Linked DNA regions of Sinorhizobium sp. BG8. The protein of the gene in region 2 interacts with the protein of the main gene of each other region in a pairwise test. Links are inferred from orthologs where the notes say so. Each region holds a gene or a part of one and is shown on either strand. Other genes may lie near its edges.

The links. The genes of interacting proteins can lie anywhere in the genome.
Region 1: the proteins of F3Y30_RS09955 (region 2) and F3Y30_RS25700 interact in binary tests that used the Escherichia coli proteins (3 or more experiments, as listed by UniProt). The link is inferred for Sinorhizobium sp. BG8 from one-to-one orthologs.

The regions. Positions count from the first base shown.
Region 1 is NZ_CP044012.1:1,046,390-1,051,664, forward strand. Bases 1,194-4,092 are described here. They hold F3Y30_RS25700 (sulfite reductase subunit alpha), read left to right. Parts: upstream 1,194-1,707; coding sequence 1,708-3,477; downstream 3,478-4,092. Other genes in these bases: F3Y30_RS25695 (glutamate synthase-related protein), read left to right, coding at 1,194-1,699; F3Y30_RS25705 (DUF982 domain-containing protein), read right to left, coding at 3,639-3,944. In the rest of the region: more of F3Y30_RS25695, read left to right, coding at 1-1,193; F3Y30_RS25710 (cupin domain-containing protein), read left to right, coding at 4,352-4,840; F3Y30_RS25715 (metalloregulator ArsR/SmtB family transcription factor), read left to right, coding at 4,902-5,231; F3Y30_RS25720 (SRPBCC domain-containing protein), read left to right, coding at 5,228-5,275. UniProt on the Escherichia coli protein: Component of the sulfite reductase complex that catalyzes the 6-electron reduction of sulfite to sulfide. This is one of several activities required for the biosynthesis of L-cysteine from sulfate.
Region 2 is NZ_CP044011.1:2,129,623-2,134,954, reverse strand. The notes cover bases 973-3,928. They hold F3Y30_RS09955 (MOSC domain-containing protein), read right to left. Parts: upstream 2,896-3,928; coding sequence 2,050-2,895; downstream 973-2,049. Other genes in these bases: F3Y30_RS09950 (acyltransferase), read right to left, coding at 3,008-3,928; F3Y30_RS09960 (MFS transporter), read right to left, coding at 973-1,941. Also shown: quinolinate synthase NadA, read right to left, coding at 1-533; more of F3Y30_RS09960, read right to left, coding at 703-972; more of F3Y30_RS09950, read right to left, coding at 3,929-4,078; F3Y30_RS09945 (DUF2339 domain-containing protein), read right to left, coding at 4,490-5,332.

The DNA of each region.
Region 1 (5,275 bases), on a different replicon or contig from region 2:
CAAGTGCCCGGCGGGTCTCACCACCAACCAGGAGGTCTTCGACGGCGATCCGCGCGCGCTGGCACAGTATCTCATGAACATAGCGCATGAGACGCGCGAGATCCTAGCCAGCATAGGCATGCCCTCGCTGCGCGCCGCGCGCGGCCGCGCCGATCTGCTGCACCTGCTCGACCACCCGGCGAGCGTCGGACAGCTCGATCTGCGTGGAATGCTGGCGGTCATCGACGAGGTAAAGATCGATAATCCGGTCTATATGGAGAAGGACTATGCCGTCGACGACGGCTTCATCGAACTCGTCCGCTCGGCGCTGATAGACGGTCGGCGGGTATCGATCGAGCTCGGCGGCAACCGCTTCCTCAACAATTGCAACAAGAGCGTCGGCGGCCAGCTGGCGGTGGACATCGAACGTATCCTCAACCACGAACTGACGACGGAACAGGCCAGCGCCCTGCCCGCAGTGCGACAGGATCATCGCGGGCGACGCTTCCTCGAACCCGGCAGCGTCCGCATCGCCACCTCGGGCTCGGCAGGTCAATCCTTTGGCGCGTTCTGCAACGACGGCATGGTGCTGCGCCATACCGGCACCTGCAACGACGGCGTCGGCAAGAGCGCCTGCGGCGGTACCATCGTCGTGCTGTCACCCGGCGGCGGCTCGGAGGAATCGGGCGGCAACGTGCTGATCGGCAACTTCGCCCTGTTCGGCGCCACCGGCGGCCGCACCTTCGTCGAGGGACAGGCGGGCGATCGCTTTGCCGTGCGCAATTCCGGCGCCACCGCCGTCATCGAGGGCGTGGGCGACTTCTGCTGCGAATACATGACCAATGGCGTGGTGCTCAATCTCGGCAGCTTCGGCAAGGGCTTCGGCAACGGCATGAGCGGCGGCTTCGTCTACCAGTACGACCCCTATGGCGAACTGGAGAAGAAGGTCAGCCACGACTCGATCCTCATCGGCTCCATCACCGGCGACGACGAGATGGCGGCTGTCCATAACCAGGCCGTCCGACTGCTGCTGTCCTGGCATCTCGCCGAGACCGGCTCCGCCAAGGCGCGCTGGCTGCTCGAAAACTGGGAGAGCGAGCAGCACAATTTCGTGTTCGGCATGCCGCGCGCCTTGCTGCTCTACCAGGACTCGGACGCCATTCTGAGGGCCAAGGCCCGCAAGGAACTGGTCGAGGAACTGGCAACCGCGCTTGCCGGCCATCAGGTGCGCAAGTTCAAGCTCGCCTATCGCGACCGCAAGGCTGTCCTCAACGGCACCGTTCCGGGTTACGGCAAGACGGATACCGAGGAGATGTTTGCGCTCCTCAACAACTACACCGTGCTGCTCATGGCCCAGGGCCTTGCCATGGCCCGCGTGCCGAACGCGCTCGGCCCCTCCGAGCCGGCAGTCCAGAAGGCCGTGCGCAACCTGATCCTGACCGAAGACTTCGCGCTGATGAGCAAGCTGATGAAGCATGCCCGCGACGCGCTTGCCGGCCATAGCGACGAGCAGCTGGCCGTCTTGATCGCCGCGAAAAGGCTTGCCGACTACAAGGAGGCGCTCAGCCGCCGCAACACGCTCTCCATCGATAGCCCCGGCACCTATGGCTGGATCATCCACCGCCACCAGAGCAACCTCGACAAGATCGGCCGACTGCCGAGCTTCGAGGAACTGTTTGCCAAGCACGCCCTTTCCGACCTCGCCGTCGCCCGCAATTGAGTAGAGCCATGAAGATTCCCTACATCCCCGAAGACGCTCCCTTCAGCGGCGACCAGCGCGCCTGGCTGTCCGGTTTCCTTGCCGGCCTGCATTCCCGACTGTCCCTCGATGGCGAGGGCCCGGCAGTTGCCACGGCAACGCAGCAGAGGACCGCTTCGCCGCTCCATATCCTTTTTGGCAGCCAGACCGGCAATGCCGAGGGTGTGGCCATGGATGCCGCAAATGCGGCGCGCGCCGCAGGCATGCAGCCAGTCGTCGAGGCGCTCGACGATGTCGACCTCGCCCGCTTTGCGACGATGAAGCGCGTGCTGGTCGTGACCTCGACCTATGGCGAAGGTGAGATGCCCGACAACGCCCAGCTCTTCTGGGAAACGCTCGCATCGGACGACGCGCCACGGCTCGAAGCCATGCACTTCGGCGTGCTGGCGCTCGGCGACACCGGCTATGACGGCTTCTGCCAGTCCGGCAAGCTGATCGACACCAGACTTGAACAGCTCGGCGCAACCCGCATGCTTGCCCGCGTCGACTGCGACGTCGACTACGAGAATGTCGCTTCCTCCTGGGTCAGCGACGCCATGCCGCTCGCCGCCGCAGTCAATGCCGGCGGGTCCGAACCGGCCCTCGCGGTCGCGCCGGAAACAGCACCTGCCCGCGAAAAATCGCCGTGGAACCGCAAGACGCCGTATCTATCAACCGTCACGGTCAACCGCACGCTGTCCGGCACCGGTTCGGGCAAGGAGATCCGCCACTATGAGTTCGATCTCGGCGATAGCGGCATCGAATACGAGGCCGGCGACGCGCTCGGCGTCATGCCGGTCAACGATCCCGCCTTGGTCGATGCGATCCTCGCCCGGGTCGGCACGAACTCTGAGGCGTTGGTCGCCGGATTGGCGCGCCCGCTCGGCATCGAGCTTTCCACCGCCTTCGAAATCTCGACCCCCTCCCGCGAACTGATCGCGGGCGTCGAAAAGCGCGCCAACCACGAGGAATTGAGCCATGTCCTGCGCCATGGCGACAAGGAAGCGCTCGACGCCTGGCTCTGGAGCAAGGACATTCTCGACCTGCTGCTGCTCAATCCGTCGATGCCTGTCAGCGCCGAGGAATTCGTCGGCTGGCTGAAGCCGCTGCAGCACCGCGCCTACTCGATCTCCTCGAGCCCACTGGAAGCCAGGGGCAGCGTGCACCTAACCATCGCCAGCGTCCGCTATCACAGCCATGGCCGCATCCATGGCGGCGTCTGCTCGACCTATCTCGCCGACCGTGTGGCTGATGGCGGCAAGGCCGGCATCTTCGTCTCGCCCAACAAGGCCTTCCGCGTGCCCCAGGACAATGACGCGCCTGTCATCATGGTCGGCCCCGGCACCGGCATCGCGCCCTTCCGCGCCTTCCTGCAGGAGCGCCGGGCACGCGGTGCCAAGGGTCGCAACTGGCTGTTCTTCGGCGACCAGCACCGCGCTTCCGACTTCATCTACGAGGAGGAACTGGGCGCCATGAGCAATAACGGCACACTGACCCGCCTGGATCTCGCCTTCTCTCGCGACCAGTCGGAAAAGATCTACGTCCAGACCCGCATGCGCGAGAACGGCAAGGCGCTCTATGCCTGGCTCGAGGAAGGCGGTCATTTCTACGTCTGCGGCGATGCGACCCGGATGGCCAAGGATGTCGACCAGGCGCTGCACGAGCTCGTTGCCAGCCACGGTGGCATGACGCCGGAGGAGGCCGGCAACTATGTCAACCGGCTAAAGCGCGAGAAGCGCTATCTCCGCGACGTTTACTGAGCAGCCTTCTGTTATCATCGATCGGCCAACCAAGGAGAGCTTGAACCAATTCGAACCGAAGGCAGGCGTTTCGAATGAGTATCAGCTCATGTCATTGTGTCTGACAGTGCCCGGTTCGTTTTCAAGGCGTCGAAGAGAGCGCGGAACGGTCGACGGGGATGCTATGCCCGTCGTCCCATGCCGCCTCGAACAAGCACTTTGTGGTAGGGCTGGGGCATTTTCACGATAGGCATTCCAGCCTCCAGACAGGCTGCAACAAAGGTTTCACGAGCCACTGCGACCGGGGTCGTCTTGAGCAAGGCGCCTCGACAGGCTCGCACGGCACGCTCGTACCCTTTCCCCTGCCTGACGGGCCATTCGTGTTCAAGAAAATCCAGGGCCTCATACACCGACGCGAACGTATGCTTGAGGCCACTTTGAAGGCATATCGTCAACGGCGATGACCAGAGAATGTCTAAGTTGGGCATTGCCACCTCCATAGGAGTTCACCCGGAATCTGAAACTCCGAAAGGTGGGCACTCGTTCCACGGACTGAGTGATTTATCCCGGCCAAAGCTCCATCTCAGGTTCGTACGGAAACGTCGGTGGCTCAAGAAAATGAGAGCGACGGAGATCGTTGCATCTCACTGTTGAAGCCCGCCGCTGCCCCGAGCCATGAGGGATGTGAAACTCGATGGCAGGCGCCCGCTCTGATCAGCCCCCCGCGCTTGCAATTCATTGGTACAGGGGCATCCGCCGCTGATAGAATGGGCATGGTAGTCGGGGACATTGGCGGCGACGTCATCCTTATGCACGCATGTCCACTGATCCGTTGCTGCAGCGACGAAATCACCGATGACCTTGCGGCAGCTCCGAAGACAGGAGGGAAACGATCATGAGCGAGCATCCTCACGATGAAGCCGATCGATGGAGGCTGGGTGGCGTCAGGGTCATCAAAGGCGATCAACTTGACCCCAACACCCCGCAAACACCGGGCATGTTCCGCCAGGCGGCCATCAATCATGCTCGTGTCGGCGCGCAGAAGATCTGGGCCGGCACTGTAGCAATCGAACCGAACGCAAAGACGGGTGTCCATCATCACGGTGCACTGGAGAGCGTTATCTACGTGCTCAGGGGCAAGGCGCGCATGCGTTGGGGCGACCGGCTTGAGTATGTCGCGGAGGCCGGCCCCGGCGATTTCATCTACGTGCCACCCTATGTGCCCCATCAGGAAATCAACGCCGATCCGGACCACTCGCTGGAATGCGTGCTGGTGCGCTCTGACAATGAGGCGGTCGTCGTCAACATTTTCGACGTTGATCCCGTGGAGCAGCCGGAAGAGGTCTATTGGGTTGATCCCATTCACAAGCACCCGCATGAGTGAGTAAATAGGCCAAATCAAACAGCATTGACTAATTGATTAGTATTTGCTATTTGATTTTTGCATGATCGAGGCTGAAACCATAACCGCTGTCATGCGCGCCCTTGCCGATCCCACACGGCGGGCCGTTTACGAGCGCATCGTCAATTCAGACGAAATCACTGTCGTTGAATTGACCCGAGGCAGCAGCGTCACACAGGGCGCCATCTCCCAACATCTCAAGTCTCTGAAACAGGCCGGTCTTGTGACCGAGCGCCCTGAGGGTCGGAATGTCTTCTATCGTGCCCGGCCAGACGGTCTGGAGCCACTGGCCGACTGGATGAGCCACTATGGTCTCTTCTGGCGCGAACGCTTTGCCGATCTGAGAAACCTCTTGAAGGACATCGACCCATGACCCAAGCGGTGAATCCGGAAACACACGCCATCGTCGTCGACGAA
Region 2 (5,332 bases):
TTCACGTCGGCGGACGTGTTGACGTAGGTGACGACAGGCACGCCCGGATAGCGCTGCTTCAGCAGCCGCACGTCGGCGCCGGTGATCGATTCCGACAGCGAGCATCCTGCCTTCGCATCGGGGATCAGCACGGTCTTTTCAGGATTGAGCAGCTTCGACGTTTCCGCCATGAAATGCACGCCGCACTGGATGATGATCTCAGCGTCCACCTTGGTGGCATCCCGCGCCAGCTGAAGCGAATCGCCGACGATGTCGGCTACGCAATGGAAGATCTCGGGCGTCTGGTAGTTGTGCGCCAGGATGACCGCGCCGCGCTCTTTCTTCAGCCGGTTGATCGCATGCACATAGGGCGCATAGACGGGCCACTCGATGGCGGGAATGAACTGGCTGACACGCTCGTAGAGATGCTCCGTCTCGCGCGCCACCTCGGGCGTATAGGTGAGGTCCGGCATGTCGAGAACGCCGAAACGCTCGGCGGCTGTCGGGGGATGGGCGATCTCTGCCTTTTCCTTCGAGCGAGCCAGAGTGGACATGGGACCCTCCTTCCGCCCGATCCGGGCGGCACTTGAATTATGCTCATTGTGAGCATAATGGCTGCAAAACAAAACCGGCGATGCCGGTACGGCTGATTTAGAAAGATTTGTGACACATTGCAAGGATCGCACTCCCCGTTTTTTTTCGGGGAGCGCCTGATCTGGCGGGTCATGCGGCAGCAGGCCGCACCACGCTTCGCTCCTGTATCGGCCAATGTACGACGGCGGCAAACACGCCAAGGGCAGCACCCAGCCACCAGACCGGATCGTAGGTGCCGAAGTGGTCGTACAGGTAGCCTCCCATCCACACGCCCAGGAATGAACCGACCTGGTGCGACAGGAAGACAATGCCCCCGAGGAGCCCGAGATGCCGGGTTCCGAACATGATCGCGACCAGCCCGTTCGTCGGCGGCACGGTGGAAAGCCACAGCAGGCCCATGACGATCGCAAAGACGATGACCGTCGTCGGCGTCGCCGGCACGAGCAGAAAGGCCGCCACCGCAACAGAGCGCGCCAGATAGATCAGCGCGAGGAAATAGGGCTTCGAGTAGTGCTGGCCGATGACGCCCGCGGCAAGCGAACCGATGATGTTGAAGAAGCCGATCAGTGCCAGCGCGATCACCGCATAGCGCGCATCGATGCCTATATCGCCGATATAGGCAGGGAAATGCGCCGTGATGAAAGCCACCTGATAGCCACAGACGAAGAAGCCGGAGACAAGCAGCAGGTAGCTCTTGTGACCGAGGGCCTCTTTCAATGCCTCACCGACGGTCTGTTTGAAGGCGGCTTCAGCCTGCCGTCCCGACGACGAATTGCCGCGCAGCGGAATGGCGAAAACCGGCACCACCAGCATCATCAGCCCCAGATAGACGAGGCCGTCGGACCAGCCGTAGGCGGAGATCAGGCCCTGGCTCAATGGGGCGAACAGGAACATGCCCGCGGAGCCCGCGGCCGTACCAAGGCCAAAGGCCATCGAACGCTGTTCCGGGCTCACGTTCCGGGCAAAGGAAGAGAGGATGATACCGAAGGAACCGGCACCGACGCCAAGGCCCACAAGCACGCCCCCGCCGATGTAGAGCCAGGCCGGCGATGAGCCGAGCGACATGAGGAACAGACCGGTAGAGTAGATGATGCCGGACATGGCAAGAACGCGCCAGGTTCCGAACTTGTCAGCGATTGCGCCGAAGAAGGGCTGGCTCAAACCCCAGCAAAGGTTTTGCAATGCCATCGCCAGTCCGAAGGTGGTCCGGTCCCAACCGGTATCCTGCAGCATAGGCAACTGGAAGAACCCCATGGCCGACCGGGGGCCGAAGGTCAGCATGGCAATGATCGAACCGGCAGCGATGATCGTCCACGGCATGGACGGGCTCGAGGCAGACCTCTGGGATAGGGACGATGGCACGGACATTGACTTCCTCCGGGGATTCGAAGCGCCAAAATACGTGCGGTCACGCATTTCAAAAAGTGAATTAAATTGACCGCGCGATCAACGGCACTGATGGCACCCGGCTGCCGTTCAGGCCCTCACCTTCATCGGCCAGCGTTCACCACGAACCCCATGCACGGCGACCGCATCGCCGAGGTTGATCACGCCGGTGCCGCGCGGCACGGCGTTCCAGCCGAAGAGCACACCGGGCACGCGGCGATCGGCCGACATGCGCTTTTCCGCCAGGCCCTGGATCGGATTGCCGCCGATGCGATCGCCAGTCACCTGGTCCTGGGTCGTCATGATGCAGCGCGCGCAGGGCTTCACAAGATCAAAGACGATGCCGTTGATTTCGATTGCCGGCCAGAAATCCTCTGCCCAGGGCTCGTCGCACTCCACGAGAATGTTCGTGCGGAAACGGTCCATGCCGACGGGTTCCTGGCCCTTGGCGACAAGTGTGCGGTTCAGGTCGGCGAGCGAGCCGGTGGTGGTGACGAGGATGGGAAATCCATCGGCGAAGCCGACGTCAGCCGCTTCGCCCGCCCAATCGGCCCCGACCGACCGTCGTGCTTGCGCGTCCATGTGCACCAGCCTGACGGGTTGTCCGAACCACTCGGAAAGCGTCGCGCTCACGTCCTCGCCGGCAACGGCGGCACTGACGGCGCTGTCCCAGACGGTAACGTCCATCCGCGCGGACGGATCGAAGGTCGCCGTCAACTCGCGTCCCTCCATGGCAAGACGAATGCCGTTCTCGACCTCGCGGGCTTCGACCCGGGCAAGCAGTTGGAGCTCCCTCTGCGTTATGAACCGACTATCCGGCTGGACCACCATGAAGCGGCGATCGCCACGAAATCCGTCGAGCCGGACCTCGGCCTGCGGGACCGCAATGGCGCGGCCGCTTTTCAGGGGATGGATGTTGAGACCGGATACGGTCAGTGCGTTCGAGGCCATGCTGTTCATCCGGGACGAGAGGAGTGTTGGGCGGAAGAGATTACCTTTTCTCTACCGGATAATTCATGCAACCGGAACCGGGCAAATCGCTCGAAGGTCAGTGGATCCGCTGCGTGTCCGCCGGCAGGCGCGAGAGATCTATGCGGTCGTCCGCAGGACGGATCGCGCGTCGTTTCCGCCAGAGCGAGACGAGCATGCGGCGCGACGGTGTCTCGATCACGTGGTAGCTCACCCACGCCGCGAGGAAGGCGTTTGCAGTCGCGAGCACCAACAGAAGAGGTTCGGGCAACAGACCGGAAAACGTCTCTCTGGTGAGGAACATGACCGGCACATGGAACAGGTAGAGCGAGAAGCTGACGGCACCGGCAAAGCGAAGCGGTCGGGAGGACAGCAGCCATGCGGAGGCCGGATGCTCGCGGGCGGCGAGCGATACGACGAGGGCGGCGGCCAAAGCCGACGGCAGACCCCAGGGATTGACCGCCGCGTCCGGAAAGAGCTGCCTGTAGGTGAAGAGAAACGCAAAAAGCACGATAGCCAGAACGCCTGTCCAGGCGGGTCGCGGCGCCTCGCGCCAGGCGAGGTGAAGCCGGCCGGCCACCACACCGAGAAGGAAGTAGGGCAGCTTGGACGGGATAAGAATTCCCGGCCCCGGGAAGCCAAGCAAGGCATCGACGGCAAGGAAGGCGGCAATCGCGATCGCGATTCCCTGGTGGCGCAAGGGATTCGACAGCACAAGCCAGATCACAGGAAAGAGAAGGTAGAACTGTATCTCGGGAGGCACCGACCAGAGCACGCCGCTCGAGCCGAGCATCATCACGTGGCGCACGATTTCGGTCAGTCCGGAAATGGGATGGATGTAGCCGAGACCGGGAACGGCGGAGAGCAGGACGCCGAGGCAGACCGCGACGAAGTAGACGGGATAGATCCGCGCGAACCGACTCACCAGGAAATCCTGCGCAGCCGCACGCGTCAGGGGACGAGTGCCATAGAGATAGGCCATCAGGAAGCCGCTGAGGGCGAAGAAGACCGCAACTGCCTCGCTGCCGATATCCGTGAAGGGCAAAGGTCCAAGCGACGGAAAGATGAGGTGGACATGTGACACGAGAACCAGCGACGCGGCTATGCCGCGCAGGCCATCAAGGCTTGTGATGTGACGCGTCTCGTCCATACCCCTGCCATCCGACCGGCCACGATGCATGCAAGGCCGTCCGAGCGGTCTAGCAGCACGTCTTTAAGGTGTCGTTAAAGGCTGTCCGACAACCGCCCGGTCGACCGACGCAACCCAGTAGAAACGGGCAGCGTCAAGGCATGCCACCGTCGCGCCCCAGGCTTCACCGATCCCATCGGATTCGCCAGTTGCAAAGCCTGGCCCAGTGCAGTGGAACCTCGGACCTCCTGGCGCGTTGAGCGGCAGTGTCAGGAGGACCGTGCCATGAAATTCGCAATAGAGTTGTCGGTGCTTGCCTGCATCGTGATGTCGGCACTGCTGGTAATACTTCCGCACTGAGGAAGCCGCCCCATCCTTCGCGGATGGCTCATCCTCGCCAACCGGACAGGAGCCTTAAAACGTTCGTTCCGATCACGTTCCATCTCCGGTCCTCAGTTCCGCAGGCGGCGACACCTGCCCGGCCCTGCCCTTTCCGGACAGCACCTTCTGATAGAAGAGACCTATGCCGATCAGCACGGCGCCGAGCCCGATGAAGGAGAGCGCACGCAGGATGCCTTCGAGGTTCGACATGTCGATCAGGAAGACCTTGACCACGGCGATCAGCACCAGCGCGGCGGATGAGAGGCGGATGCTCTTTGCGTCGAACCGCGAGCCGGCGATGAGGAGCAGCACGCCGAGCAAGAGCCAGACCACCGAATAGGTGTAGGTCTCTCCCTGCAGGAACCCCTTCCAGTCGGCAATGCCTTCCCCGTGCCAGTAGCGACGGACCGAGAGCGTGACCCAGGCAAAGACGAGGGCCGCGCCCGTCAGCGCAAGCATCATCACATAGGGTGCCGGCCGCTTGTCGCGGGCATAGAAGGCGAGGCCCGCGAAGGCCACTCCAGGCAGGAGATAGCCGACGAGAAGAAGGTTGAAGAATGGAATCGACCCCGTGGGCTCGCCGGTGAAATACGGATTGAGACCGATGAAATGGGCGAGAAGGATCGAGAGCATCGAGACGGCGCCGATGACCATGGAACCGAAACGGAAGGTGGGGCTCGGAGACCTTATGTCCAGCGTCATCAGCACGGCGGAAGCGCCCGCGGCAAGAAGGGTGTAGACGGACTGTTCGCCGAGCGTCGGGAAGGCACTGTCCAGCACCCCGCCGTTCATCGCGTGACGGACGAGGATAGCCGCGGTCAGGAGGGCGAAAAGGCTCGCGAGCGCCTGGAGAAGATTGCGCACGCGTTCGCCCGGCCAGGCGCGGAGCATGTA